Regions from separate parts of the Bacillus atrophaeus genome, predicted to be linked through region 2. Evidence: a T-box and tRNA genes for the amino acid it is inferred to sense, from the RefSeq annotation. Region 2 holds a T-box; the other holds one or more tRNA genes.
What was found. The T-box of region 2 lies ahead of tyrS (tyrosine--tRNA ligase). A T-box ahead of a tRNA ligase gene usually reads a tRNA of that ligase, here a tRNA-Tyr.
Positions count from the first base shown of each region.

Region 1: it has a tRNA-Tyr gene. The T-box ahead of tyrS (tyrosine--tRNA ligase) is inferred to sense a tRNA for this amino acid. The anticodon was not compared.

Region 1 is NZ_CP154443.1:1,499,078-1,514,705, forward strand. Features, by position in the region: gene AAHT65_RS07875 (MurR/RpiR family transcriptional regulator) at 1-248, opposite strand, end outside; gene murQ (N-acetylmuramic acid 6-phosphate etherase) at 261-1,178, opposite strand; gene AAHT65_RS07885 (GNAT family N-acetyltransferase) at 1,286-1,768, opposite strand; gene AAHT65_RS07890 (DUF523 domain-containing protein) at 1,783-2,238, opposite strand; tRNA gene AAHT65_RS07895 (tRNA-Glu) at 2,422-2,496, shown strand; tRNA gene AAHT65_RS07900 (tRNA-Val) at 2,500-2,575, shown strand; tRNA gene AAHT65_RS07905 (tRNA-Thr) at 2,579-2,651, shown strand; tRNA gene AAHT65_RS07910 (tRNA-Tyr) at 2,671-2,755, shown strand; tRNA gene AAHT65_RS07915 (tRNA-Gln) at 2,760-2,831, shown strand; gene sigW (RNA polymerase sigma factor SigW) at 3,061-3,624, shown strand; gene rsiW (anti-sigma-W factor RsiW) at 3,638-4,264, shown strand; gene cdaA (diadenylate cyclase CdaA) at 4,441-5,262, shown strand; gene AAHT65_RS07935 (CdaR family protein) at 5,255-6,694, shown strand; gene glmM (phosphoglucosamine mutase) at 6,718-8,064, shown strand; gene glmS (glutamine--fructose-6-phosphate transaminase (isomerizing)) at 8,497-10,299, shown strand; gene AAHT65_RS07950 (hypothetical protein) at 10,435-11,256, shown strand; gene AAHT65_RS07955 (TnsA endonuclease N-terminal domain-containing protein) at 11,514-11,927, shown strand; gene AAHT65_RS07960 (TnsA endonuclease C-terminal domain-containing protein) at 11,942-12,130, shown strand; gene AAHT65_RS07965 (Tn7-like element transposition protein TnsE) at 12,338-13,036, shown strand; gene AAHT65_RS07970 (hypothetical protein) at 13,113-15,628, shown strand, end outside.
Region 2 is NZ_CP154443.1:70,853-86,480, reverse strand. Features, by position in the region: gene AAHT65_RS00540 (YtxH domain-containing protein) at 1-49, shown strand, start outside; gene ytxJ (bacillithiol system redox-active protein YtxJ) at 74-400, shown strand; gene AAHT65_RS00530 (bifunctional 3-deoxy-7-phosphoheptulonate synthase/chorismate mutase) at 634-1,710, shown strand; gene ccpA (catabolite control protein A) at 2,012-3,016, shown strand; gene motP (flagellar motor protein MotP) at 3,093-3,914, shown strand; gene motS (flagellar motor protein MotS) at 3,904-4,623, shown strand; gene AAHT65_RS00510 (acetoin utilization protein AcuC) at 4,635-5,804, opposite strand; gene AAHT65_RS00505 (acetoin utilization AcuB family protein) at 5,801-6,445, opposite strand; gene AAHT65_RS00500 (GNAT family N-acetyltransferase) at 6,471-7,103, opposite strand; gene acsA (acetate--CoA ligase) at 7,265-8,983, shown strand; T-box leader at 9,034-9,272, shown strand; gene tyrS (tyrosine--tRNA ligase) at 9,322-10,590, shown strand; gene sr7p (small protein SR7P) at 10,722-10,850, shown strand; gene AAHT65_RS00480 (LysR family transcriptional regulator) at 10,939-11,820, opposite strand; gene AAHT65_RS00475 (DMT family transporter) at 11,955-12,923, shown strand; gene AAHT65_RS00470 (DUF421 domain-containing protein) at 13,582-14,160, opposite strand; gene AAHT65_RS00465 (hypothetical protein) at 14,450-14,629, shown strand; partial or broken gene AAHT65_RS00460 (peptidoglycan-binding domain-containing protein) at 15,171-15,248, shown strand; partial or broken gene AAHT65_RS00455 (cytosine permease) at 15,300-15,479, shown strand.

The DNA of each region.
Region 1 (15,628 bases), 1.4 Mb from region 2:
CCTTGAAGAGAGGGCTTCATAAGATCTCCCGCTATTCTCATTTTGAGATCTTGAAACCCTTTTAAACCGAGTGATTTACACAGCCTGATGACTGCCGCGTCACTCGTGTCGGCTGAGGTGCTGATTTCATTGACAGTGCTGTTTATGGCTTCATGGGGATGCTTTAATATGTAGTCTGCAAGTTTTCGTTCTGATTGAGGGAGTTTTTGCTTCATTGATTGAATGATAGACAATCCGCCGGTAGCCATATGACTCTCTCCTTATGTTGAATGGTAGTGTTCAATTGCTTTGTCGATAAAACCGTCTGCTTTGTTAAGTAAAGCCGTCGCGCGGTGTTGGTCTGTATTGGTTTTCAGCATGACAATGGCTGTTTTGACGTGAAGATCGGCTTTTTCGAGTGTTTCTTTAGCTATTTCATATGAAACTCCTGTGACGCTTTGAATAATCCCGATAGCGCGTTCTTTTAGTTTTTTGTTGCTGATTTTGACATCTACCATCAGGTTTTCATACACCTTGCCGATCCGAATCATCACGGCAGTTGATATCATGTTTAGAATCATTTTATGAGCGGTTGCCGCTTTCATGCGTGTAGAGCCTGTAATCACTTCAGGGCCGACGAGAACTTCAATGCTGTGGTCCGCTTCTTTACTGATAACTGAATCTTTATTGCAGGTGAGAGATACTGTCTTTGCCCCGATTTTTCGGGCGTATTTCAGCGCGCCGGCGGCATATGGTGTCCTGCCGCTTGCCGCAATTGCGATGAGTGTGTCGTTTGCGGTGAGCCCTATCTTCTTCAAATCTTCGACTCCGGCCTCTTCATGATCTTCAATGCCTTCTGAAGCCCGCAAAAATGCGTCCGCGCCGCCCGCCATTAATCCGATCACTTTCTCAGGGCTTACGCTGTAGGTGGGAGGGCATTCCACTGCATCTAACACGCCGAGTCTGCCGCTCGTGCCTGCCCCCGCATAAATGAGCCGGCCCTTATTTTGAAATGAATCAAATGCAAAATCGACTGCGGTTTCTACATCAGGAAGAACTTGTTGAACGGCCTCTGCGACCTTAAAGTCTTCATTGTTGATCATTTGTAAAATCTCCAGTGTTTTGGCTGTATGAATACTGGAGGTTTGTTTGTTTCGCGATTCGGTTGTTAGATGATGGATGTTCGGTTGTTCTGACATTTACATGCCTCCTTATGAATAATTCTTACTATTCAGTATATGATATTTTGGAATGATATTTCAATAACGACTAGGTAATTATAAAATTTTATTTCAGTCATCACATTTTAGAGGTAATAATGAAGAATTAATTGTTCGCCGATCGGTCCGATTTTTCTGCGCCCTTTATCCAAAAAACCTGTTTTCAGATAAAGGTGTTTCGCACGGGTGTTAAGATGATTGACTGCAAGCAAAATTTCATCACACCAAGGGAAATATGCGCTTACAAACGCGGGAAGCTGGAGCATTGCATGTTTTGCATAGCCTTTCCCGTGATGAACAGAATTAATCGACAAGGCGCTGAGTAATATGGCGTACGGATTATTGGAATAGGGAGCGATGGTTTCTTTAGATATATGTAAAATGAAAAAACCGACTGGAAGATCTTCTTTTAAAATAACGACAGGATAACGGTCTTGGATCGTTATTGCTTGCGTAAGCACATCCTTAGGCAGCGCCGTGAAGCGTTTATCGGTCTCCTTAAGTTCAAAATCAGCAAGCTCTGATAAGTGTTCCGGCTTGTATAAGGATAAAGATACATCGTTGTTCATAGGTTTGCCCCCTTTTACATGATGTCGTCTAGCTGATGTTCAGAAATGACACGGTAGCCTGCCTGCTTTAAAAGAGCGGAGGTCACACCATTACCGGCGATTTTTTGGCCTGAGAAATCTCCATTATAAATAAAGCTGCTTCCGCAGGACGGACTGTTCTCTTTCAAAATGACAGCAGAAGCCTGTATCTCTTCAGCATAGGCCAATGTTTTGGCAGCGCCCTCCACATATAAATCAGTTACATCCTCGCCTGATGCGGTGATGATTTTTGCTTTGCCTGAAAGTACGTCTTCGCCCGTGCCTCCAATGATTTCGGCCGGTTCGCGCGGAGTCGTGAAGCCGCCGAGAAGCTCTGGGCAAGCCATCACCGCTTTATTTTCTTCGATAAGCCGCCGGATTTTTTGTGAAGCTGCATGGGAGCCGTTATACCGGCATTCAATACCCGCCAGGCATGAGCTGACTAATATCATATGAATGGTCTCCTCTCATAGCGTGTGATAGCTCTATCATAAAATAAATGTCCGCGAATTGAAGGACTTTTTCAGTTAAAAAAGGGGTAAAAAAGTTTGAAAATAAAAAAAATAAATTTTCTCTTTACAAAAGGTGTGCAACCTGTATATAATAACTTTTGTCAGCTTAACGGAAACAAAAACGGCCCGTTGGTCAAGCGGTTAAGACACCGCCCTTTCACGGCGGTAACACGGGTTCGAATCCCGTACGGGTCACCAAATGGAGGATTAGCTCAGCTGGGAGAGCATCTGCCTTACAAGCAGAGGGTCGGCGGTTCGAGCCCGTCATCCTCCACCATTTGCCGGCCTAGCTCAATTGGTAGAGCAACTGACTTGTAATCAGTAGGTTGGGGGTTCAAGTCCTCTGGCCGGCACTGTTTTCCAAATGAATATGGAGGGGTAGCGAAGTGGCTAAACGCGGCGGACTGTAAATCCGCTCCCTCAGGGTTCGGCAGTTCGAATCTGCCCCCCTCCACCATTTTTGGGCTATAGCCAAGCGGTAAGGCAACGGACTTTGACTCCGTCATGCGTTGGTTCGAATCCAGCTAGCCCAGTCACAGACACCTTTTGTTAAAAAGGTGTCTTTTTCTATGCTGATTCTTTTCGTTTTTTGATTATTAACCATATATACTATTTTTAAGCATATATTAAGGTAGTATATTGTCGATTTTCCATCTACACCCTGCCAAAAATTTGATAAACTATTTTTATAATAAAAAATGAAACCTTTTGAAACGAAGTTCGTATACATACAGACCGGTGAAGGCAGAGGTTAGATAAAACATGGAAACAATGATCAAAAAAAGAATCAAGCAAGTAAAAAAAGGCGACCAAAACGCATTCGCAGACATCGTAGATATTTATAAGGACAAAATTTATCAGCTTTGCTACCGTATGCTTGGCAATGTGCATGAGGCGGAGGATATTGCACAGGAGGCTTTCATCAGAGCGTACGTCAATATCGACAGTTTTGATATTAACCGGAAATTTTCAACATGGCTTTACAGAATTGCAACCAATTTGACCATCGACCGTATTCGTAAAAAAAAGCCGGATTATTACCTGGATGCAGAGGTGGCGGGCACAGAAGGCCTGACTATGTATTCGCAGATCGCCGCAGACGGGGTTCTCCCCGAAGACGCAGTACTGTCGCTTGAGCTGTCGAGCACCATTCAGCAGAAAATATTAAAGCTTCCAGACAAGTACAGGACTGTCATCGTATTAAAATATATTGATGAACTCTCATTAATTGAAATCGGCGAGATTCTGAACATTCCTGTGGGAACGGTGAAAACAAGAATTCACAGAGGCAGAGAGGCTCTCAGAAAACAATTAAGGGATCTTTAAGTGGGGTGATGAAATGAGCTGTCCGGAACAAATTGTTCAGCTTATGCATAAACATCTTGATGGAGATATCCTTCCGAAAGATGAAAAAGAATTAAAAGACCATTTGCGATTATGCGAAGGGTGCAGAAAGCACTTTTACGAGATGGAGAAATCCATAGCGCTTGTCCGGAGCACATCGCATGTTGAGGCCCCTGCCGACTTTACCGCTAATGTGATGGCGAAACTGCCTAAGGAGAAGAAAAGAGCGTCAGTTAAAAGATGGTTCAGATCCCATCCTATTATCGCGGCCGCGGCGGTATTCATTATCCTGATGGGCGGAGGGTTTTTCAACAGCTGGCACAGTGACCACAATTTCAGCGTGTCAAAGCAGCCGAATCTCCTGGTGCATAACAGCACTGTCATCGTGCCTGAGGGCGAGACGGTGAAAGGCGATGTCACTGTAAAAAACGGCAAGCTTATTATTAAAGGGAAAATAGATGGCAACGTAACAGTGGTAAACGGTGAGAAATACATGGCGTCTGCAGGACAAGTTACCGGTGAGATCGAGGAGATTGATGAATTATTCGACTGGGTTTGGTATAAAATGAAGTCAGCGGGACAAAGTGTAGTACACGCCGTAAACCCGAACGGAGAAGAGTAAAGCATTTCTGCTTTACTCTTTTTTTATAAAGCAATTACAATTTTTGGGCGGCTGTGCGATTTCACTTGAGAAAACAAAATGTGGTATAATGGGCTCGCTATGTAAAGTACATATGCCATTGTTGAACGAAAATTGACATAAGAAACGAAATGACTGAATTCTTGGAGGACGAGGAAATGGCTTTTGAGGATATCCCTTTTTTGCAGTACCTCGGCAATGCCGTTGATATTCTCCTTGTTTGGTATGTGATATATAAATTAATTATGGTGATACGGGGCACGAAAGCGGTCCAGCTCTTGAAAGGGATCGTTGTCATCGTGTTAGTCCGGACCGCCAGTTCATATTTGGGATTCAGCACACTATTGTGGCTGACAGACCAAGCGATAACATGGGGATTTTTAGCAATCATCATTATATTCCAGCCGGAGCTGAGAAGAGCGCTTGAACAGCTTGGCCGGGGCCGTTTTTTCTCAAGAAGCGGCACTCCTGTGGAGGAAGCACAGCATAAGAAAATCGAAGCGATTACAAAAGCGGTTAATTATATGGCAAAACGCCGGATTGGCGCCCTTTTAACAATTGAACGGGATACAGGTATGGGGGATTATATTGAAACGGGTATTCCGTTAAAGGCTCAAGTGAGTTCTGAGCTTTTAATCAATATCTTTATTCCGAATACCCCGCTTCATGACGGGGCCGTCATTATGAAGAATAATGAAATCGCGGCAGCCGCCTGTTATTTGCCTCTTTCCGAAAGCCCGTTCATTTCTAAGGAACTGGGTACGCGGCACAGAGCCGCTGTCGGCATCAGTGAAGTCACGGACAGTTTAACGATTATTGTGTCCGAAGAGACCGGCGGCATCAGTGTAGCGAGGAACGGAGACCTTCACAGAGAATTGACAGAAGAAGAGTTGAAAGAAATGCTTGAAGCCGAGTTTAAGAAAAATTCCAGAGACACTTCTTCGAATCGCTGGTATTGGAGGGCGAAGAAAAATGGATAAGTTCCTAAACAACCGCTGGGCTGTGAAGATCATCGCGCTGCTTTTTGCACTTTTGCTTTATGTTGCGGTGAACAGCGAACAAGCGCCGACTCCAAAAAAACCAGGGGAATCATTTTTCCCGACATCGACAACTGATGAAGCAACACTGACGGATATACCCGTCAAATCGTATTATGATGAAGAAAATTACGTCGTCACAGGTGTTCCGCAGACGGTGAATGTAACGATAAAAGGTACAACAAGCGCTGTCAAAAAAGCGAGACAGACAAAGAATTTCGAAATTTACGCCGATATGGAGAAGCTGAAGACCGGCACACATAAAGTAGAACTGAAAGCCAAAAATGTTGCCGAAGGGCTGACGGTTTCAATCAATCCATCCGTGACAACAGTGACGATTCAGGAAAAAACGTCGGAAAGCTTCCCCGTTGAAGTCGAATATTATAATAAAAATAAAATGAAAGAAGGCTACTCTCCGCAGCAGCCGATTGTCAGTCCGAAAAATGTTCAGATTACCGGTTCTAAAGACGTAATTGATAATATTTCTCTTGTCAAAGCGTCAATTAACCTTGAGAATGCAGATGAGACGATTGAAAAGGAAGCCAAAGTGACCGTCTATGACAAAGACGGGAATGCGCTCCCTGTCGATGTTGAGCCGTCAGTGATCAAAATCACGGTCCCGGTGACAAGCCCGAGCAAAAAGGTACCCTTTAAAGTCGAGCGTACGGGCAGCCTTCCTGACGGTGTCAGCATTTCTAATATAGAGTCAAGTCCGAGCGAGGTGACCGTCTACGGCCCGCAGGATGTATTGGATTCGCTTGAATTTATCGACGGAGTTAACGTTGATTTAAGTAAAATTAGTAAGGACACAGAGATGGAGGCAGATATTCCGCTTCCAGACGGAGTGAAAAAAATATCGCCTGAAAAAATCACATTAAATATTAAAGTGGACAGTGAGGCCGATAAGGATTTTGACGGAGTTTCCATTAAAACGGTGGGGCTGAGCAGCACGCAAAATATTGAATTTCTTGATCCGAAATCCAAAATGATGAACGTCACTGCAAAAGGTTCTCCCAGTATTATAGACAGTCTGAAAAAATCAGACGTCGAGCTGTATGTCAATGTCTCAGATCTGGACGACGGGGAACACAGCGTCAAGCTTGAAGTAAACGGTCCGCAGAATGTAACTTGGTCCTTGGCGAAAAAAAACGCCAAAATAAGGCTTACATCTAAAAACAGCACTTCTTCAACTGAGAAGAAAGACAGCAGTACGTCCGGCAATCAGAATGAAAGTGACCAGACAGATGAAAAAGAGAGTGACCAAAAAAAGAATCAGGACAGTGACAAGAGCAAGGATCAAAAACAAGACAAAAACCAAGATCAAAACAATGATCAAAACGAAGATGAATCAGATACAGATTCACAATCTTCATGAGAATGAAAAAGGAGCGATTATAAATGGGCAAGTATTTTGGAACAGATGGTGTAAGAGGTGTTGCCAACAGTGAACTTACACCTGAGCTGGCCTTTAAAGTCGGTCGTTTTGGCGGGTATGTGCTGACAAAAGATAAACAACGTCCAAAAGTGCTGATTGGCCGCGATACACGCATTTCCGGACATATGCTGGAAGGAGCCCTTGTCGCCGGACTTTTATCAATCGGAGCTGAAGTGATGCGTTTGGGTGTCATTTCAACACCGGGAGTTTCTTATTTAACCAAAGCCATGGATGCCGAGGCGGGCGTCATGATCTCCGCCTCTCATAATCCAGTACAGGACAACGGCATTAAGTTTTTCGGAGGAGACGGATTTAAGCTTTCAGATGAACAGGAAGAGGAAATCGAGCGTCTGATGGATGAGCCTGAGGATAAGCTGCCAAGACCGGTCGGAGCTGATCTTGGCCTTGTTAATGACTATTTTGAAGGCGGGCAGAAATATCTGCAATTCTTGAAGCAGTCAGCGGACGATGATTTCACAGGCATTCATGTAGCGCTTGACTGTGCACACGGTGCCACGTCATCGCTCGCGACACATCTGTTTGCAGATTTGGATGCGGACGTGTCGACAATGGGAACCTCTCCGAACGGCTTAAATATCAACGACGGAGTCGGCTCAACGCACCCTGAGGCGTTAAGTGCTTTCGTAAAAGAGAAAAACGCCGATATCGGCCTGGCTTTTGACGGTGACGGCGACCGCCTGATTGCCGTTGATGAAAAAGGAAATGTCGTGGACGGCGATCAAATCATGTACATATGCGCGAAATACTTGAAATCTGAAGGGCGCCTGAAGGAAGAAACAGTTGTTTCAACAGTAATGAGCAACCTCGGCTTCTACAAAGCCCTTGAGAAAGAAGAAATCAAAAGCATACAGACGGCAGTCGGCGATCGTTATGTCGTAGAGGCAATGAGAAAAGAAGGTTACAACGTCGGAGGCGAGCAGTCAGGACACTTAATTTTCCTTGACTACAACACAACCGGCGATGGACTGCTGTCAGCGATCATGCTGATGAACACGCTCAAAGCATCCGGCAAACCGCTGTCAGAGCTTGCGGCTGAAATGCAGAAATTCCCGCAGCTTTTAGTGAATGTAAAAGTATCTGATAAGTATAAAGTGGAAGAAAACGAAAAAGTAAAGGCAGTCATTTCTGAAGTCGAGAAAGAAATGAACGGTGACGGCCGTATTTTAGTGCGTCCGTCGGGTACGGAGCCGCTCGTTCGTGTTATGGCTGAAGCTCGGACAAAAGAACTTTGTGACGAATATGTCACAAGAATTGTTAATGTCGTCCGGTCAGAAATGGGAATCGAGTAACGAAACGTATAAACAGAGAAGAGAACGAGACAAGCGCGATTGGCATAGAATGATTGTGAGACATGTTGCAAAGATGGTTCATAAATCAATTGACCATTCTTGGCACATGTTGTAAAATCAAGCTTGTCTTGTCTTTGTTTTTCATTCAACAGGAAAGGCAGGATAGTAAGGTACTTATAATTATAGCGCCCGGACTAAGCGCCCGAAAAACGGCTTAGTTGACGAGGATGGAGGTTATCGAAATTTCGGCGGATGCCTCCCGGCTGATTTATCAAGATCACAGCCGTAAGGATTTCTTCAAAACAAGGAGGCGACTCCTTGAACAAAGAGAAATCACATGGTCTTCCAAAATAACATGTATGAGGGGACGACTGAAAGTCCCCATGAAATCGGCTTTCTTCGTCTCCTTGTATAACTTAGGAGGAAGAAAAAATGTGTGGTATTGTAGGTTATATCGGTCAGCTTGATGCGAAGGAAATCTTGTTAAAAGGGTTGGAGAAGCTTGAGTATCGCGGCTATGATTCCGCCGGTATTGCAGTTGCGAATGAACAGGGCGTACATGTGTACAAAGAAAAAGGACGCATCGCCGATCTTCGTGAAGTCGTTGATCAAAACGTCGCTTCTCAAGCAGGTATCGGACATACACGCTGGGCAACTCACGGCGAACCAAGTTATCTGAATGCCCATCCGCATCAAAGCGCATTAGGCCGCTTTACACTTGTTCATAACGGCGTGATCGAGAACTACGTTCAGCTGAAGCGCGAGTATTTACAGAACACAGAATTAAAAAGCGATACAGATACGGAGGTTGTCGTTCAAGTAATCGAGCAATTTGTAAACGAAGGACTTGAGACAGAAGAAGCGTTCCGCAAAACACTTACACTGTTAAAAGGCTCTTATGCAATTGCTTTATTCGACAGCGAGAACAAAGAAACGATTTTTGTCGCAAAAAACAAAAGCCCGCTATTGGTCGGACTTGGAGATACATTTAATGTTGTTGCATCTGATGCGATGGCGATGCTTCAAGTAACGAATGAATATGTGGAGCTGATGGATAAAGAAATGGTGATCGTCACTGATGACCAAGTCGTGATTAAAAACCTTGACGGTGAGATCATGACACGTGCGTCTTATATCGCAGAACTTGATGCCAGTGATATCGAAAAAGGCACATACCCTCACTACATGTTGAAAGAAACGGATGAACAGCCGCTTGTCATGCGCAAAATCATCCAAACGTACCAAGACGAAAACGGCAAGCTTTCAGTGGCAGGCGATATCGCTGACGCTGTAGCTGAAGCGGACCGCATTTACATTGTGGCTTGCGGAACGAGCTACCACGCGGGACTTGTTGGAAAACAATACATCGAAATGTGGGCAAACGTGCCTGTGGAAGTTCATGTTGCGAGCGAATTCTCATACAATATGCCTCTTCTATCGAAAAAACCGCTTTTCATCTTCCTTTCTCAAAGCGGAGAAACAGCGGACAGCCGAGCAGTTCTCGTACAGGTAAAAGCAATGGGCCACAAAGCCCTGACGATTACAAACGTACCGGGATCAACTCTTTCCCGTGAAGCGGATTACACATTGCTTCTGCATGCCGGCCCTGAAATTGCCGTTGCATCAACAAAAGCATACACTGCACAAATTGCCGTTCTGGCAATCCTTGCATCAGTGGCTGCTGAAAGAAACGGCGTTGACATTGGTTTTGACCTCGTTCAAGAGCTGGGAATTGCAGCGAATGCAATGGAAGCCCTTTGCGATCAGAAGGATGAAATGGAAATGATCGCCCGTGAATACCTGACTGTTTCAAGAAACGCATTCTTCATCGGCCGCGGCCTTGACTACTTCGTATGTGTCGAAGGCGCGCTGAAGCTGAAAGAGATTTCTTACATTCAGGCAGAAGGCTTTGCCGGCGGAGAACTAAAGCACGGCACGATTGCCTTGATCGAACAAGGTACACCAGTATTCGCACTGGCAACACAAGAGCACGTAAACCTAAGCATCCGCGGAAACGTCAAAGAAGTTGCCGCTCGCGGAGCAAACACATGCATCATTTCACTGAAAGGCTTAGACGATGCGGATGACAGATTTGTACTACCGGAAGTAAACTCAGCGCTTGCTCCATTGGTTTCTGTTGTTCCATTGCAGCTGATCGCTTACTATGCTGCACTGCATCGCGGTTGTGATGTTGATAAGCCTCGTAACCTTGCGAAGAGTGTTACTGTAGAATAAAGTGTTTTACCCCTTTGGATATGATTGTAGTTTTATAAAAAAGATTGATCATTTATAATAAAGTTTGATAAAAAATAACCTCTTCGTTATGATATCCGTAAGAGGTTATTTTTTATTATTCAAGGTGGAGTGAAAATGTTACCCAAATATAATCCCAATAATCCGAGTCTATTAGAATCGATAGTTTGTTTTACTGATATTTTAGGTTTTTCAAGTTTAATTATAAACACACCTAACCTACAGTCTGGAAATCACTTACTTAAAGATCTTCATAAAATTCTTACAAAACAATATGCGTTAATGAGAGAGATGAACCCATATGGTCATTTTAAAACATTTACTGACAATGTCATACTAGCATATCCAAGATTTGAAGATGGTGAAGGGCAATCAGGTAGTTTGTTTATGTCATTTATTGATTACCAATTAGAGATGACATTAAATGGGTATTTCTTGCGTGGCGGTATTGATTTAGGAGATTACTATGGTGATGATGATTTTGCTTATGGACCAGCGTTAATTGAAGCGCATGATTTAGAAAGTAGTAAGGCAATTTATCCTAGAATTATTTTAAGTGATGAAATGATTAAAATGGTATCGCAACACCTGGGCTATTATGGTTCTGCATCATATGCTCCACAGAATTCACATTTATTAATAGATGAAGATGATAAAGTTTTTATTAATTATTTGTATGGACTACATGAAGTATATAACACGACTGAAGATATCATGGAATATATTCAAAAAATACAAAGTCACAAGGATATTATTTTAACTAAATTGAACAACTTCAAAAGCGATAATAAACTTTATTCTAAATACGAGTGGGTAGCTCAATATCATAATTATTACTGTGATGAGTATTTTGAAAAGAATGCAATTCAACAATTCAATTTGAAAATACCTAGTATACAGAAACGTAATTTTTCTAGAATAGCTATAAATGTGATTTAATACTTATTTAAATTTAGGAAGAAGGTAAAGATAGAATGTCCAAGCGAAAACGTTCGCCCTCTATTGATAAGAAAATATAAAGAAGGTCGCGGACAAGGTTTAGGGGTTGATTATAAGCCGTGGGTGACAATTCAAGATGTACCTTCATTGGGTCGTGTTACACGTTTGAAGGGCATTAAAATCCCTTGCCGTTTTCCAGTTCTTATCATATTTGGAACAAAACTACTTATATTTGTTGGAATATTCCGATTTGGTAATTGATATGTGAACAATATCCACTGCTACCTATTGAAGAAACAATCGTTATTGCAGGTGAGCTAGGTATCAAGCATCCAACTAACCCGAAGACTGGAGAGCCAGTTGAAATGACGACAGATTTTTTAATAACGATTAATAAAGACCAGCAACATCAGTATTTAGCACGCACGTTAAAATACAAAGACGATTTAATGGACGAACGCGTTTTAGAGAAATTTGAGATTGAACGTGTCTATTGGGAACGACAAGATGTTGACTGGGGGATTGTGACGGAGCTAGAAATACGAAAAGACATGGCACATAATATTGCATTTGTGCATGGCTATTCGGACCTTTCTGTTATTGAAGGATTTGAAGAAGTTACAGCATATGAGATAGATGATATGAGCATATATTTTATCAAAAATTATTAGCGGAAGATCAAACGGTGAAACAGCTTGTTAAAGAATTTGAACGTGATTTTGGCATGGCTGTTGGTTGTGGTCTTTCGCTATTTAAGCATTTAGTTATCACTAAAGCGATAGAACTAGATTTATTAGATAAGCTGGATGTAAACCAAATTCAACAAATCAAAACAGTAAGAAAAGATTTTTCTGAGAAGGTGAGAGCAATATGATTCATCGTAAATACACAAAAGACAATTTTCTCTATCAATTAGTTTGGCTACTATCCAATCAAGATTTAAGAAGAGTATTTAAAATGTAGCCTACACATTTATCAATACTGGGCCTGTAAAATTGGAGTGGTTATTTACAAAGCCAATAACAATTAAAGCGATTGTTAAACCAAATTCTAATGGTGGCACAATTCTTAGAATCACCATGTGAAGAACAAACAAATACCTTATAGTGAAATTTTATTTTCACACCCCGAAATCGTACAAACAGAAAAGTCAGGAGCGAAAAAGTACACGATTCATAGTAAAAGCAGTAATGGCAGCCAACAAAATGAATTAACGCTTGATGAAGAAGTTGAAGGTACTACAGATAAATTCGATTTAATTGAAATGGATAATCAAGTGCATGAGTATGCGAAGCTACCGAAAGTAACAAAAATTCGTAGAAACTCTAATATGCAACGTAATTTTGAGGATGAAAATACGAAAAGATATTTTATTGATAATCAAGGTAAAAGAGCTACCTCAGATGTTGGTGGAAATACGGTTACTAAGGGATTAGAAAATAAATCCCTTTACGATATTCAAGTACAAGGAGAAGTGCAGTCGATAAATGTGAACCTTCAAGGGAGTTTGAAGGAGTTTTCTGATATAAAAAGGTTTGTTTATTTGAGTGATGGTGTTACTGAAAGGAAGTATGTGATTGCTGAGATCAAGCTATTTTCAAATAAAGAAGTCAGCGTGATTGAAGTAGAACGTGAAGACAGAGCATTATCAACTTTAATATGTTTCATTAATAACCAGCAGAATAAAAGCTATTGTTATCCTCAAATTTTAAGTGGAATAATTGATAGTCATAGAACTTGGGATAAGGAAAGGTTACATTTTAACAAAAAAATTTTTTGACTTTACGGCATGAAAAGAAAGATTTTAGGCATAGAGCTAAAGCAATAATTAGAAAAATTTATTAAGAGGTAATGTTATGTATAAAGATATAGGTATTAATTGGGATGTGTTTCAATATAAATTTACTGAGAAGGCTAGAGATGTATTTGAACATTTAGCTTATATACTCTTTTGTCATGAGTTTAAAATCGAAACAGGAATATTTAGATACTTTAATCAGCCGTATGTGGAAACTTTACCTGTAACAATTGGAGAAGGATGTATTGGATTTCAGGCGAAATATTACGATGCAGGTACTAGTATTGCTGATAAAAAAACAGAATTAAAAAATGCTATTAAGGGCGCAAAAACTAAATATCCTGAAATTGATAGATTTATAATTTATACGAATAAAGAATTGAGTGCAAGTAGTAAGAAAGATGCTGTAAAGCCTGAATATCAAACAGAAATTGAACAATATGGTCTTGAGAGAGATATTCTTGTGGAATGGAGAGTCAAAAGTAATTTCGAGATAATGTTAATGAGACCTGAATTGGAACTTATTAGAGATTATTTTTTTAATCCAGATTCAGGAATTAAAGGGTACTTAGCTCAAGTTAAACTTCATAGTCAAAGTAAATTAGAGAATATAAAGTCAACTATAAGATATAGAGACCAAATCATTAAAATAAATAATAATAATGATTTTGATATCCACTCTTTTTATGAGTCAGAAATTCCATGTTTAATTATTTATGGTGAGGGGGGATCGGGTAAGTCGGGCTTTGCAAAAGATTTATTAGAAAATGAAAATGGAGCTAATATCGCTTTTAAAGCGACAGATTTTGATGTTACTACTTTTGCAGAGTTCTCACGGAGATTTGGAGAGTATACTTTTGAAGATTATTTAAAGCTTTTCCAAGATGATGAAAATAAGGTTTGTTTGATTGATTCCACGGAAAAAGTATTAGTGATGAATAACCGAGATACATTTAATGAGTTTGTGAACTTATCGATTAAGTATGGATGGAAAATTATTTTTACAGTAAGGACAGTACACAAGGATAATTTTATTAATACTTTTTTACATGGGATAAGATATCAAGAATTAAAGATAGAGACTTTGTCAAAACAAGAATTACAATATTTATTAAAGGATTCAGATTTTCCCCTTCCGAAAGAAGAATCCTATATTAATCTAATTTGTAATTTGTTTTATCTAAATTTATATATTGAGATAGCTTGTGGAAATAATAGCGATATTTCAACAATTGAACAATTTATAGAAAGTATATGGACGTATAAAATTAAAAATACTAATCATTATAGAGAGTTGGATATTCGTAGAGAAAAGACTATTTGTAATATTGTCCTATCTTGTGCGAATAGGGGTGTATATTACTATGAATATCAACTATATGATGATTCAGAAGCAATTGCGGCACTCAGGGAAGATGAAATAATATTCTATGATGAAGTTATGAGAGGATATTCCTTGAGTCATGATATCTATGAAGAAATTGTATTAAAACATATATTTGAAAATTTATATATTAAGAAAGAGGACTGTAAAAGCTTTTTTGAAGAGATTGGTGACAGTTTAGTTGTGAGAAAAAATCTTCGTTTATGGCTTAAAGATAAGTTGGTACAAAAAACAGGAGGTATTAAAGATTTTATTATAGAAGTATTTTATACGAGTAAAATTTCTTCAATTTGGAAAGATGAGATTTTGATAACTTTAATGAGCATTGAAGATAATCAAATTTCAATAAACCTTATAAAACCCATGTTAACTAGAGATGAATACAAATTATTATTCAGGGCAATATTCTTATTAAATACTACTTGTAGAATTATAAATGATGACTTTTGGAATAAAATTTTAACTTCTGAAGAACAAAAATCTGCAAATCTTTATAGATCCACAAAGCCAACTGGAGCAGGATGGGGTTATATTTTTAATTTCATCTATGAAAATCTAACAACAATAGAATGGAAACCTCAAAATATAATGTTAGTTATTGAATGTTTATATAATTGGACTTCACATAATGTAAAAGGCAGTGAAACCAAACATGCAGGTTTAATTGCATTATATTTATACAATAAAGTAAAAGCTGATGAATCGTTAATCTATAAGTTAAATGATAAAAAAATCGAGAAAATAAATAATGTGATATTATCAAGTGCCTGGGAAATTGACAGTGAGTTATCTATCATTGTAGAAGAGGTAACAACAGATACAGATTTCAATCATCTGCATAAATATTATGATTTGTGTGTGCAGGGATTAACTAATGTATATAATTGTGGAAATTTAGTTGACTCGAATCCTAAATTAGTATTTGATTTAGCAAATAAATATTGGTTTTTTAAAAAAGACAGTGTGTTTTATAGTCCACGTGAAATTGAAGATGCTTTTGGACTAAATGACTCAACTTCTCATGATTATTATCCATCAAGTGCTTTTCAAACACCTATATTTAGACTATTGCAGTCTAGCCCTTGGGAGACCATAGATTTTATTATTGATTTATTCAATAAGATAACCATAGATTACTCCAATTCGGAATTGGTCGAGAAGTATGATGAACTCTTAACAATTAAAATTAA
Region 2 (15,628 bases):
AAGCGAAGTAAAAGACGCACAAGCGCAGGCTGAACAAGTGAAGCGCTGAGTATGAAAGGAGAATTATGTCATCATGGCGAAACAGCTGATTCAATCTGAGGAAGAATTTAAAAGCATTGCAGAAAAGGAAGACAAGTTTGTGTTCTTTAAGCACAGCTTGACATGTCCGATCAGCCAGGCCGCTTTTCATGAATTTGATGCCTTTGCGGATAAACATGAAGAGGTGCCTGCATACTACCTGCAAATTCAAGAGAGCCGGCCTCTCTCGAATTTCATTGCTGAAACATACGGAGTCAAACACGAAAGTCCTCAGGTTTTTGTCATCCAAAACGGAGAAGTCAAATGGCATACCTCCCATTCACAAATTACAGAAAACTCAATAGAACAGCATATTTCATAAAAAAAGCCGCCAGATTGTATCTGGCGCTTTTTTTTTGAAAAAACTATTGATCATTTCAGTCATATCATGTAGGATTACATCATACAATACTTTATCACTTAAAAGCGTTTGGGTAATAAAGTGAAATTTCGCGATAATTTTGTCATTTGATGTTTCTATTTAGGCACAATTATAGTAAGATGCATGTTAACCATGAAAATAAAAAATGAATGTGCAGGGAAAGGATGAAGAAGATGAGCAACACAGAGTTAGAGCTTCTCAGACAGCAAGCAGACGAATTGAATTTGCAAATACTAAAATTAATCAACGAGCGCGGAGCTGTTGTAAAAGAGATCGGTAAAGCGAAAGAAGCGCAGGGTGTAAATAGATTTGATCCGGTCAGAGAACGCACAATGCTTAACAATATCATTGAAAATAATGACGGGCCATTTGAAAATTCTACTATTCAGCACATTTTCAAAGAAATTTTCAAAGCCGGATTAGAGCTTCAAGAGGAAGACCACAGCAAAGCGCTGCTAGTCTCCCGTAAGAAAAAAGCTGAAGATACGATTGTCGATATTAAAGGCGAAAAAGTCGGAGACGGAGAGCAGCGCTTTATCGTTGGCCCTTGTGCCGTTGAAAGCTACGAGCAAGTAGCGGAAGTCGCAGCCGCAGCCAAAAAACAAGGCATTAAAATCTTGCGCGGAGGAGCATTCAAACCGCGTACAAGTCCTTATGATTTCCAAGGGTTGGGTGTCGAAGGCCTTCAAATATTAAAACGGGTGGCAGACGAATTTGATCTTGCCGTAATCAGCGAAATCGTCACTCCGGCTCATATTGAAGAGGCGATCGATTACATTGATGTCATTCAGATCGGCGCGCGAAACATGCAGAACTTTGAATTGCTGAAAGCAGCGGGTTCTGTGAAAAAACCTGTTCTGTTAAAACGCGGACTTGCCGCTACAATTCAAGAATTCATCAATGCCGCAGAATACATCATGTCACAAGGAAACGACCAGATCATCCTTTGTGAGCGCGGAATCAGAACATACGAAACAGCAACGAGAAATACGCTTGATATTTCTGCTGTGCCTATTCTTAAACAAGAAACTCATTTACCGGTCTTTGTTGATGTCACACATTCAACCGGCCGCCGTGATCTCTTGCTTCCGACAGCTAAAGCAGCGCTTGCGATCGGCGCTGACGGCGTGATGGCAGAGGTTCACCCTGATCCGTCTGTTGCACTGTCTGACTCTGCGCAGCAAATGGCGATTCCGGAGTTTGAAAACTGGCTGAACGAGCTAAAGCCAATGGTCAAAGTAAAAGCGTAACCCAACGCGATAAATGCCGAAAAGGCCCGCTGTGAAGCGGGTCTTTTTTTATTCCAGACGGTTTGGCGTTTCTTTGTTTATTTTAATTACAAAACCCAAGTGAACGTTTTCATCCTTTGTAAAAACGTGTATAATTTCATGAGGAATAGTAATTTGATGAATAATGAAAAATAATGTACACTAATGACTTACGCTTACAATCATAAACGACAATAATTGAAGACAATACGACAATTCTTTACATAAAGTGTTTATGCTATAGATAAGGATAAGTGTATCCAGTAAAAGGAGTGGTTTTAGGATGAGCAACATTACGATATATGATGTAGCGAGAGAAGCAAATGTAAGTATGGCGACCGTTTCCAGAGTTGTGAACGGCAACCCGAATGTAAAACCTACGACTAGAAAAAAAGTCCTTGAAGCCATTGACCGCCTCGGCTACCGTCCGAACGCAGTGGCAAGAGGTCTGGCAAGCAAAAAGACAACAACAGTCGGTGTCATTATCCCTGATATCTCAAGCATCTTTTACGCGGAGCTTGCGCGGGGAATTGAAGATATCGCAACCATGTATAAATATAACATCATATTAAGCAACTCTGACCAGAACTTGGAGAAAGAGCTTCATTTATTAAATACGATGCTCGGCAAACAAGTGGACGGGATTGTATTTATGGGCGGAAATATTACGGACGAGCATGTGGAAGAGTTCAAACGCTCACCTGTGCCGATCGTTCTTGCCGCATCAGTTGAAGAGCAAGGGCAGACGCCTTCGGTCGCTATTGATTACGAACAGGCGGTATATGACGCGATAAAGCTTCTGATCGATAAAGGACATAAGGATATTGCCTTTGTTTCCGGACCGCTTGCAGAACCGATCAACCGCTCCAAAAAGCTGCAAGGCTATAAACGGGCTCTTCAAGAAGCAGATCTTCCGTATCAAGAGCAATTTGTCGCAGAAGGCGATTATACGTATGATTCTGGGCTTGAAGCATTAGACGGTTTAATGAGCCTTGAGAAAAAACCGACAGCCGTCCTTTCTGGAACGGACGAAATGGCGCTTGGGGTTATCCATGCCGCTCAAGACCGCGGTTTGTCAATTCCTGAAGACCTTGAGATTATCGGCTTTGACAATACAAGATTAAGTCTGATGGTCCGTCCGCAGCTTTCAACGGTCGTCCAGCCTACGTATGATATTGGCGCAGTTGCCATGAGACTGTTAACAAAGCTGATGAATAAAGAGCAGGTGGAAGAGCATATTGTCGAATTGCCGCACCGCATTGAATTAAGACAATCAACCAAGTCATAAGAAAAAAATCAAGAAAGCAAGCTTCACTCTTTTCGGTGAAATCCTTGCTTTCTTTTCATCTGAGTGGGGAGAAGCTATGAAACGTTTTGATTATCTTACACCCGTTGGATTTGTATTAGGGAGCGTTATTATTGTCATCGGTATTATATCCGGCTCAGGCTTGAGCGGCTTTCGTTCATTCCTTGACCTGACTTCTTTCTTTATCGTAACAGGCGGTCTTTGCGCCGCTATTTTTGTCAGTTTTCCGCCGAAAGACTTAAAGAAAACGCCTTCTGTTTTAAAGCAGGCTTTCATTCGCAAGGAAGACAATGTCAAAGATCTTGTAAAAACGTTTGTCAGTCTTTCAGATCAGGCGCGAAAACAGGGGCTTTTATCGCTTGACGAGCAGGCGCGTGTCATCAAAGACCCGTTTTTGAAAAAAGGGCTTCTATTAACCATTGACGGCTGGGACGAGGAAACGATCCGTCTTGTCATGGATTCTGAGATCGCCGCAATGGAAGAAAGGCACCGGAAGGGACGGCGGGTGCTTGAAAAGGCAGGAGAGTTTGCCCCTGCGTGGGGAATGATCGGAACACTTGTCGGGCTTGTGCTGATGCTTAAAAATTTAAATGATCCGGGAATGCTTGGTCCGAATATGGCCGTTGCGCTGCTAACAACCTTATATGGTTCGCTGTTAGCAAATATGGTATTTAATCCGATTGCCGCAAAGCTTGAAGAAAAGACAGAAAGTGAAATTTTTACGAAGCAAGTGATGATTGAGGGCATCATCGGCATACAGTCCGGCAAAAATCCGCGCAATCTGGAAAGCCAGCTCGTTGTGTTCAGTTCTCGGGAAGAATGGCGCAAGCTGCAAAACAGTCAAGTGAACTCGAAAAAGGATTCCGTGCATGAAGCTTAGAAGAGACCGTTTTAACAGAAGGAATGGGACAAGGGATAACCGAAGTCAGTCATCAAGCTGGATGGTGACCTTTACGGATTTGGTTACGTTAATACTTGTGTTCTTTATTTTGCTCTTTTCGATGTCGCAGATAGATGTGGAAAAATTTAAATCAGCGGTCGAATCGATTCAAAAGGAAGGCAGCGGGATTCAGCCTGACAATACGGCCATCAATACATCTGATACCGCACAAAAGAAGCAGGATAACCGGCAGGATGAACTCTTGCAGAAAGTAAATACATATATTCAAAAGCATAATCTCAGCGCTAAAATGACTGCAAAACGCGATGAGCGCGGAGTGATTCTCGTTTTACAGGAAGCCGTGCTTTTTGATACCGGCGAAGCCGCCGTTCTGAAGGATGCAGAGACGCTTCTTCACCAAATTGCGGTGCTGCTGCAAACCATGCCAAACGAAATACAGGTGGAAGGCCATACCGACAGCCGCAATATATCCACATACCGATATCCGTCTAACTGGGAGCTATCTGCGGCAAGGGCCAGCGGTGTCATCCAGTATTTCACATCAAAAGAAAACCTTCCTTCCAAGCGCTTTATCGCTGTAGGTTATGCGGATACTATGCCCGTGAAAGATAATAAAACGGCAGATCACATGAAAGAAAACCGCCGTGTGGAAATCGTAATTAAAAAGTCAAAAACGACCTCTTCGTAAAGGTCGTTTTTTTATTGATTTGTTTTCTGCCGTTGTTCATTTCTGATGGCATGCAGCGCTTTAGACACTGTTTGGGCGTTTTTTTCTGTGATTTCAGCCCTGCGGGGGATAGGAGGATATAAATCATCCGGATCACTCCAGAAAGCGGGCAGGGGAACGGGAGACTGCTTTTGCCATTTTGCAATCCATTCTGCCGGAATGTCAGAGCCGGGGTTTATGCCCTTCATTTCAAGCCAAATTTTGCTCCATGCTCTCGGCACGACACGCCAAATATCATAACCTCCTCCTCCGACCGCGATCCATTTTCCGCCGCAATATTGGTGGGCCAAGGAATGGGCAAGCCGGGGAATCTCATCATAAATGGCGATCGTATTAGATAAGTGTGTCAGCGGGTCGTAATAATGAGCATCAGCTCCATTTTGGCTTACAATCACATCTGGTTTAAAATAGGCCGCAATTTCAGTGACTGCGGTTTGATAGGCGGCAAGAAACGAGTCATCTTCCGTAAAAGCGTCAAGCGGAATATTGAACGAGTACCCGTAGCCTTTTCCGCTGCCTTTCTCCTGTATTTGGCCCGTACCCGGAAATAAATACCGCCCTGTCTCATGAATGGACACTGTGCAGACATCAGGGTTGTCATAAAACGTAAATTGCACACCGTCTCCGTGATGGGCATCGGTATCAATATAGAGCACCCGGGCCTGATATGTTTTTTGGATATATTGAATAGCAACAGAACTGTCATTGTAAACGCAAAAGCCGGAGGCTCTTCCGCGAAATCCATGATGAAGTCCTCCGCCTAAATTGGCGGCGTGTCTGGCTTGTCCCGTCATGACATAATCTGCGGCAGTCAACGTTCCTCCGACCAAAAGAGACGCGGCCTCATGCATCCCGGCGAAGACCGGCGTATCTTCGGTGCCGAGCCCGTATCCTTCTCCCTCTGTCACGGGAAGCTTTCCGGCGCCGGCTGATTTCACTGCCTGAATATAATCTTCAGTATGAACAAGAGCGAGTTCCTCCTCTGTTGCAAAGCGCGGACTGACAATGTCTCCCTCTTCGAACGCATTCAATGACTGAAGTAAATCATATGTTAACAAAACACGCTGCTGGTTAAAAGGGTGTTCCTGATGAAACATGTAGGTCTGATAGGAAGGCGAATAGATAAACACACTGTCTTTCATGGCTTATTCCTTTGTTCTGCCGGCCACACGATATGATGTCCCTGTTGATGTAATTCATTCAGAAACGGCAGCGGATTCATTGTCTGAATGCGGAACACCAATACTTTTGAGCCGAGATCTTCATCAGGATAAACAAGCACGCTTAGAATTTTGATCTGAAGATTTTGGCAGATCAGACTGACATCAGCAAGGCTTTTTGTCACATTGTTTACCTTCAATTCAATTTGCGAACCAGGCTGGTCAGCGCCCGTCAGCTTGACAAATGTCCGCAGCAGGTCGGTTTTTGTGAGAATGCCGACCAGCTTCTGATTCAGCACAATCGGCAGGCAGCCAATGCCGCGCTCATAAAAAACAGCTGATATTTCTTCTACAAAGTCAAGCGGGTGAGCACAAACGACATCTCTTTTCATGAGAGATTCAAGACTTTTTTTTAGGTAACGGTTTCGTTCACCTTCTTCAAAAATGCTCGGGCTGGCTTGTTTGATATCCCTGTCGGTAATCAAGCCGATCACATGCCGATCATCATTAATGACAGGAATATGCCGAATGCGGTGCTGTTTGAGTTTATGAATCGCTGTTTCAATTGTATCCGTCTTGGTCATTGTTATAACTTCCCGTTTCATGATTTGCTCTGCGATCATCTTTTTTCCCCTTTTTCTGTGTCAGTTAATACATAAAACGATGATAAAAGCGCAGTCTGTCAAATTGCTCAATCGAATCCTGGCTCACGTTTTTTCCGATTCGGGCCATGAGGCAATTTGCCGGATGTGAGCTGATTTCCGGTTCGTCAGTCGCAAACCAGACCAGCCCGCCTGCATTCATCATTTTTTCCATGAGCTTGCGGTACTCCCACACATCCTTTTTCATTCCTTTTAAATCCCAGTGCCAGTAATACTCGGTAGTCATCACGATATAGTTTTCCATCTGCTCATCCATCATGCTTACCGTCAGGAGCGTCTTCCCGACAGAAGATCCTCTGAAGGCCGGGGCAACCTCAATTGCTCCCAGCTCAAGCAAATCTTCCATTTTCCCTTCAGACCATCTTTCCAGCGGGTCAGGATACAAATACGTGACATAACCTACGACGGTCTGCCCGTCTCTGGCAATGATAATCCGCCCTTCAGGAAGCCCTGCAATGTCAATTAATGCTTCGTGCTGCTCATGATGAGGACGAAACGCGGTCAGACCTTCATGAAACTCATAACTTGCTAAAATCTCTGGCGTAATAGGCCCTTCGATGACTAAGGCGCCTGTTGCTGTTTTTATTTCTGCAGAATGGTATGTTTTATGATGTTCCACTTATTCACCGTCCCATCGGTTGTGGTTAAAAAGCACTTCTCTTTTAAGAATATCAAAAATTAAAGCGTTTTCAATATATATGATGATATATTTTAAAAATTGAGAAAAATGTGAATGTATACTATAATGGGGTTGACAACTACGCAAAGGGGGAAGTTTGCATGGAATTGAAAGCGTTACCAGTTGTGAAGGGGAATTATAACCTAGAAAATTATGAAGAAGCATATCAGCATTTTGACTGGGCAGAAGCAGAGAAAAATTTCTCCTGGCATCAAACAGGGAAGCTGAACGCAGCCTATGAAACGATCGACCGTCACGCCGAATCGTTTCGAAAAAACAAAGTAGCGCTTTATTACAAAGATGCAAAACGGGAAGAAAAATACACTTTTAAAGAAATGAAGGACGAAACCAATAGAGCCGGGAATGTGCTGAAGCGGTATGGAAATGTGGAAAAAGGGGACCGCGTTTTTATTTTTATGCCGAGAACGCCTGAGCTCTATTTTATTATGCTAGGCGCTATTAAAATCGGAGCAATCGCCGGGCCTTTATTTGAAGCCTTTATGGAGGGAGCGGTAAAGGACCGTCTCGAAAACAGTGAGGCAAAGGTTGTAGTTACGACACCGGAACTGCTTGACAGAATTCCGGCTGACCGGCTCCCGCATTTACAGCATATTTTTGTGGTTGGAGGCGAGGAAGAGTACGGCGGCAAAGTGATTGATTACAATGAAGCAGTGAAAGGCGAGAGCACGAGGCTTGAAATTGAATGGATGGACAAAAAAGACGGCTATTTGCTTCACTACACCTCGGGCTCAACAGGTACGCCGAAGGGAGTGCTGCATGTTCATGAAGCCATGATTCAGCAATATCAGACAGGCAAATGGGTGCTGGACTTACAGGAAGAAGACATTTATTGGTGCACCGCAGACCCCGGCTGGGTGACCGGCACGGTGTACGGCATTTTTGCTCCGTGGCTGAACGGGGCAACCAATGTAATTGTAGGCGGAAGATTCAGTCCTGAAAATTGGTATGAAACGATTGAAAAGCTTGGTGTAAACGTATGGTACAGCGCGCCGACCGCTTTCCGCATGCTGATGGGCGCGGGAGACGAAATGGCGGGCAAATATGATCTCACCTCCCTCCGCCACGTCCTGAGCGTTGGAGAGCCGCTGAATCCTGAGGTCATCAGATGGGGGCATAAAGTCTTTGACAAACGGATTCACGATACATGGTGGATGACTGAAACAGGCGGACAGCTGATATGCAATTATCCTTGTATGGACATTAAACCAGGCTCAATGGGAAAACCGTTCCCCGGAATAGAGGCAGCGATCGTGGATCATCAAGGAAATGAACTTCCGCCGTACAGAATGGGAAATCTGGCTATTAAAAAGGGCTGGCCGTCTATGATGCATACGATATGGAACAACCCGGAAAAGTACGAATCCTATTTTATGCCGGGCGGCTGGTATGTCTCTGGAGATTCTGCTTACATGGATGAAGATGGGTATTTCTGGTTCCAAGGCAGGGTGGATGACGTGATCATGACGTCAGGTGAACGCGTCGGCCCGTTTGAAGTGGAAAGCAAGCTCGTCGAACACCCGTCGATTGCAGAAGCGGGCGTCATCGGAAAGCCTGACCCGGTGCGCGGCGAAATTATCAAAGCGTTTATCTCGCTCAGAGAAGGGCATGAACCGTCTGACAAGCTGAAAGAAGATATCCGCCAATTCGTCAAGCAAGGTTTGGCGGCGCATGCGGCACCGCGTGAAATTGAGTTTAAAGATAAGCTCCCTAAAACACGGAGCGGAAAAATTATGAGACGTGTATTAAAAGCATGGGAGCTGGATCTGCCGGCTGGAGACCTGTCAACAATGGAAGACTAAGCACGTTGACATCAGATTTTATTTATGATAAAAATGAAATAGCTAAATATGAAAAGGTAAAGATTGAGACAAGTAGAATATCCGATTTTGTCCCAGAGAGCTGATGGCCGGTGAAAATCAGCACAGACGGATGCTTCGAATACACTCATGAACCGCTTTTGCAAACAAAGCCTGATGGGGCTTTCAGTAGTGAAAGAACGGATCTGATCCGTTATCAGACAAAGTGATAAGAGAGAGTATGCCCTCATCTTATTAGTAGGGTGGTACCGCGATAACAATCGTCCCTTCGTGTAAACGAAGGGGCGTTTTTATTTTGATAAAAAAGGAGCAGCATACTTATGGCAAATTTACTTGAAGACTTATCCTTCAGAGGATTGATTCAGCAAATAACTGACGAGGAAGGGCTGAATAAACAGTTAAATGAAGACAAAATCCGCTTATACTCAGGCTTTGACCCGACTGCGGACAGTCTGCATATCGGGCACCTGCTGCCGATTCTGACGCTTCGCCGTTTTCAATTGGCTGGCCATCATCCGATCGCCCTTGTAGGCGGTGCGACAGGGCTGATTGGCGACCCGAGCGGCAAAAAAGCCGAGCGTACATTAAACACGGCGGACATTGTTGTGGAATGGTCACAAAAAATCAAAAATCAGCTATCAAGATTTCTTGATTTTGATGCAACCGAAAACCCTGCTGTTATGGCAAACAACTTCGACTGGATCGGGAAAATGAACGTCATTGATTTCCTTCGGGATGTCGGCAAAAACTTCGGCATTAACTATATGCTGGCGAAAGATACGGTCAGCTCAAGGATAGAATCAGGCATTTCATATACAGAATTCAGCTACATGATTCTGCAATCGTTTGACTTTCTGAATCTGTACAGAGACCAAGGCTGTAAACTTCAAATCGGCGGAAGCGATCAGTGGGGCAACATTACGGCAGGCCTTGAACTGATCAGAAAATCAGAAGAAGAAGGGGCAAAAGCATTCGGTCTCACCATCCCGCTTGTGACAAAAGCGGACGGCACCAAGTTTGGAAAAACCGAAGGCGGCGCTATCTGGCTTGATAAAGAAAAAACGTCACCGTATGAATTTTACCAATTCTGGATTAACACAGATGACCGTGATGTTGTAAAGTACTTAAAATACTTCACGTTCTTATCAAAAGAAGAAGTAGAAGCATACGCTGAAAAAACGGAAACAGCGCCTGAGAAGCGGGAAGCGCAAAAGCGCCTTGCAGAAGAAGTGACGGAGCTGGTGCACGGACGTGAGGCCTTAGAGCAAGCGATTAACATTTCGCAGGCATTGTTCAGCGGCAACATTAAAGAGCTTTCTGCTCAAGACGTAAAGGTAGGCTTTAAAGATGTACCTTCGCTTGAAGCGGGACGCAGCCAAGAGCTGACTTTAGTGGATGTACTGGTGGAATCTAAATTGTCCCCGTCTAAACGCCAGGCGCGTGAAGACATTAAAAACGGCGCAGTCTATATTAATGGCGAACGCCAAACAGAAATCGGACACATTCTGTCTGCGGAAGACCGTATTGAAGATCAATTTACCGTCTTGCGCCGAGGGAAGAAAAAATACTTCCTGATCACATATAAATAAGAAAAAAATATCCTTTGCCTTAAACGGCAAAGGATATTTTTTGTTTAGCGCATAGACATTAAGGAAAAGAGTATATTAGATAGGGCAAACACGACAGATCATCACCTTTTAAGCAGGAAGGAGAGCTCACTGTGAATCTCATGTGTACGATTGCGAAAGAAAGATTGCAGCGGGATTATTGGGAGCAGCAGGAACAAAACCGTGTTGTCCGGTGTGACTCAGAGGATGAATCAGACGATAAAAAAAACCCGACCGCATAGCGGTTGGGGTTTTTCTTTTTCATGAATGGGCTTCTGCCGGCGTATAAGGACCGAAAATGAAAATAAAAAACCCTCATTATGGGGCCATTTATTTGTCTTGTCCAGAGTGACAGCGATTCACTTCATAAGCTGCAATTGTTTGTAAGAAGCTTTGCAGTGAGTTTGTTATATAAGTATCTTTACGATGAATAAAGACAGTTGAAATGATACTGTGTTTTTCTGGAATTTTGTGTAAATATACTTTTTCATCCACTGCAAGGTGCTTGACCACAGATCGCGGGACGAGGGTAATACCCAGGCCAAGTGCTACACTGCTTAAGATTGTTTCTAATACACTGAATTCCATAATCCTTTTAGGCATAATTTCTTCTTCTTTTAACCACTGTTCTAATTTAGAGCGATACCCGCAGCCCTGGCTAAATACTAAAAAGGGTTCAATCGAAAATTCCTCCAAATTGAATGTTTTATTTCTTGTAACTAAAACAAGTTCTTCGAAACACACATCATATTGCTGAATCTGCGGATGCTTAATCGGCCCTGTAACAAAAGCGCCGTCTAACCGAAATTCGATGACATCTTTAACTAAATCTTCTGTTAGGCCGGCCTGTATAGATAAATCAACATTTGAAAACTGTTTATGATAGGAGGCTAAAATCTTTGGAAGGCTGCTGACAGTTTCAACTGTGCCAATGTTTAATATACCTGTAGGTGTTTCACTATCTAGAAATACTCGCTTAAGCTCTTGCAAATCAAGCAAAATTTTGCTTGCGTATTCTAGCATTTTGCGGCCTTCCGAAGTTAATGACATCCCGCGTTTATGTCTATTGAATAATGGCGTCCGTAATTCTTGCTCTAACTGCTTAATCCTCGCTGTTACATTAGATTGGACGTAATTTAATTCAACAGCAGCTTTACTAATGCTTCCCTTTTTAGCAACGCACTGAAAAATTTGTAAATCACGCAGTTCCATAAAATTGGCTCCTTTCTTAGATATCATTTTAAATGATCATAATGTTCATTATAGGTTATTTTACATGATATTAACTTCATTATAAGATATGGATTGGAATTTAATCCACTTATTTTTTGAAGGGAAAGAATGTAATGAAAAAAAATCAAGTTTTAGTCGGAGCACTTTTATGTTTAACAGCTAGTATGTCTTGGGGAGCCATGTTTCCGGTTGCAGAAAGGGCTCTAAAGTATATCAATCCTTTTTATTTCTCTTTACTGCGATATGTAGCAGTTAGTATCATTTTAGGTGCATTGCTTTTATTTAAAGAGGGGAAGAAATCGTTTTGTTTTGAAGGAAAAGGGAAGGGCCTGTTGTTTTTTGGAACAATGGCGTTTACAGTATATAATATTCTGATTTTTTTAGGTCAAGATTTAATGGGGCATAGTGGGGTAATTGCGGCTTCTATTATGGAATCTTTAATGCCGATGATTTCCATAGTTATTATGTGGGTTTTGAAAAATGTTAAACCAATGAAACACACCTTCATAAGTATTTTTATTGCTTTATCAGGGGCAATTCTTGTCATAACGAATGGTAACTTATCATTCATTTTCACGTTGAAAGAAAGTTTTATGCCTATCCTTTTCATGTTTATAGGAGTTGTAGGCTGGGTTGTTTATTCTATGGGCGGTAATCATTTTAATGAATGGTCAACACTTCGCTATTCGACTTTAACATGTATTCTAGGAACATTCATATCAGGTATCGTAACATTCTTTGCCACTGTATCAGGTTTCCTATCTGTGCCCAAGGCAGAAGTCATTGGACATATTTATCCTGAAATGGCTTTCATGATTATTTTCCCTGGAGCCATTGCACTTTTATGCTGGAATTTAGGTATTAAACTGTTAACGCCGATTAATGGCATTTTATTTATTAACTTAGTTCCAATCACTACATTAGCGATTGTTGTTTTACAAGGAGGAACAATTACACCATTCGAATTGCTGGGAACATTTTTAGTAATGTACGGTTTAATTCAAAATAATTATTACCAAAGAAAAAATCTTTCTGCCAAAATGAGAAATTTGAATTCCAGAAAGCTTAATAGGGGGTATTAGAATGGACCTCTCGTCTCTTATAATCATTCTTGGAATAGCAGTAATATGGGAATTGGCAACGATTAATAAGAATGTGCATAAAATTCATAGACAGAATGAAGAACTACTCAAACTGTTTTATGAAGAAAGTAAAAGAAACCAGTAAGAATACGGCCTTTTTGTGAATTTGAAGAGAGGAATTGACAGTTAGAGAAGGTATGAAAAGGGGGGAGCATTCATGAATAAAAAAGAAATCGAAATATCTTGAAGAATTAGCGCTGGATGATGAACAGCATTAAAGCTCTTCGAGAATCATTAGAAGAAACAGAAGAAAGTGGTTTGACTGCTCAGTATGGAGTAGACACTTGACGCTATTTTGCCTAAGCCTAAAGGAAAGGTAAATGATCCGGTTTATAAAGAAACGGTAAGGCCGAATGGTAAGGTATAAAAGAATTTTGACTTACGAGGAGAAGATAAACAAGTTTCAAAAACGTATTAGTGACATTACAGATGATCGAGAATGGTTACTCGAAGGGAAAATTTATCGCTGGATTGCTCAGTATATATGGATCTTTCTTTTTCACATATAAAACGTCTGCGTGATTCAATTGTAAATGAAAAAGAATTAAAAAACGTTATTTAACCGGATGTTAGACGCTCTTATCCAGAGCGTCTAACATTAATGCAGCTTTTTAGGGTTCTGTTGAGTCTGTTCCCTGTTTATTTCCTCAAATATATTGTTTTGATTATTCTGTTGGTTGATCGGATTAATGTTCGAAGGATTAAATAATTTCTTAAAATCGCCAACAGTTAAAGGTTTTGCATCATCTTTTAGTTCATATCCTAATTGTCCGTTGGCTTCTAAAGTAGCGTTCTTTACATTGTTAATATTCGAAATGCCATGAAGTCTTAAACGCATTTCAAGTTGATCAACTGTTAGCCTCATTTTTCTTAAATTATCTATATTGATTTGTCCATCTTCTATAACCAATTTTGCTTTTCCGGTTAAAAATTTTTCTACCCAGTTTGCTTTTACTTGAAACCACTCCATCAAAACTAAAGCTACAGTAAAAATAGTAGCGGCGATCAGAGTTTTCCATAAACTTGTTTCTACTATCGGCTGAACGATAAGGGTACCGATTGAGATCATTACTACTGTTTGAGCCAATGTCATTTGTGCAATTGATTTTCTTCCTGAAATCCTCAGAAGAATGATGCCAGACACAATTAAAATTAATGCTTCCCAAGCAAAATTCATTTCATCACCTAGTTTTCATTTTTTTTGTAGTTTTCTTTAGTACAAAAGGTATTATTCATAAAAGAATAAACGGAACAAAAGTCACGAACTGAACGTTTTTTGGGATTTAATAATTGTAGTGTAAACTTGAAGGCACGACGGGGAGGCAAAATATTCCCCATCGCCACAAAAAAATATAGTGATCCAAGAGCTCTATGCCCTTATTGGGTGTAGGGTTTTCGTTCGTCACATTCTGCAAATTATTCCTTTGTTTCTTCCTTTCACCGATAATAAGGTGGGAGGTGATGACATGGGTTATAGGTACGATATGAGGAGCTATAGTTCTCAGCAGCAAGCAATTGTACGTCAAAGAGATGAAGCAGAAAAACGACGTCGTGAAGAGGCTGAGCGACAAAAAGTGAAATGCGAGAGAAGCCAAATGGTAATTATGAAGGTGTCCATTTCACCAAAAACGGAGAATATTTATTAGAATTAAGAGTCTCTGGGACTGCTCTTGTAAATGTTCCTTGTAAAGTTGAAGGATATTGACATTAAGGAATTGTGTAAAACAGGGAGACTCTATCTTGATAAGGTTAAGAAATTTGAGACAGTTACAATTCTTTCTCATGACGTAGAAGATCAAAAGATTATTACAGAATGGGAGTCGCTTCGCAGAGAGGATTTGCCCGAACAATTTTGATTCATAAGAACCAATGAGTAGCGCTTTCCAATGGAGGGCGCTTTTTATATTCTTTGCAAACTGCTTCCGGTAAATCTCATGAGAGACAATTGGAGGTTAACGGCTTGAGAGCAGTGGCAGTTTAGAAAGAATATGAAAGGAGGGAATACATATTATAGGATTTGACCCAGTTGATCCAATGACTGCATTTAATGTTTCACCTGATTGGGTATGTAAAGTTACTGGCCTATTAACCAAAGGCGTTGCTGTTATACAGATTCCAAAGGCGTTGGCGGCGCTCTTTCTATCCAGATAAAAGTGCAATGACTTCAGCATTGACGGCTATTAAGGAGTGAAGACAGCAAATACGGTCAAACGATTCCAGTCTATGCACGGGCTTTCTGGAGATGGTATCTACGGACCGAAAACGAAAGCGCAGCTTGAAGCATTGTTACACCAGAACACAAAAGTTGCACAGGAACTTAACCTTGTAGGTTATTATTTATTACGTCATGGTAAGTATAATGTGAAAGATATTTTTGACTTAAATGGTCAATATGGGAAAATAAACCGAGTCACATGTATAGCGTTTCTTATAGCAATTATTGCAGAAATGCCTTTTATTAATACATCATTCTATGTGGGTCCTATAGCAAAGGTTATTTATGTTGTTACCCTTAATTTAACAAAAAATAGTCAATTTCCAATATAAAGAATAACTACTGTTTGTTAACTAATCATTGTTGAATTTCCTGTAATAAAAGGAAACCCTTTGCTAATGCTGAGCAAAGGGTTTTTGGGTATGGGGGA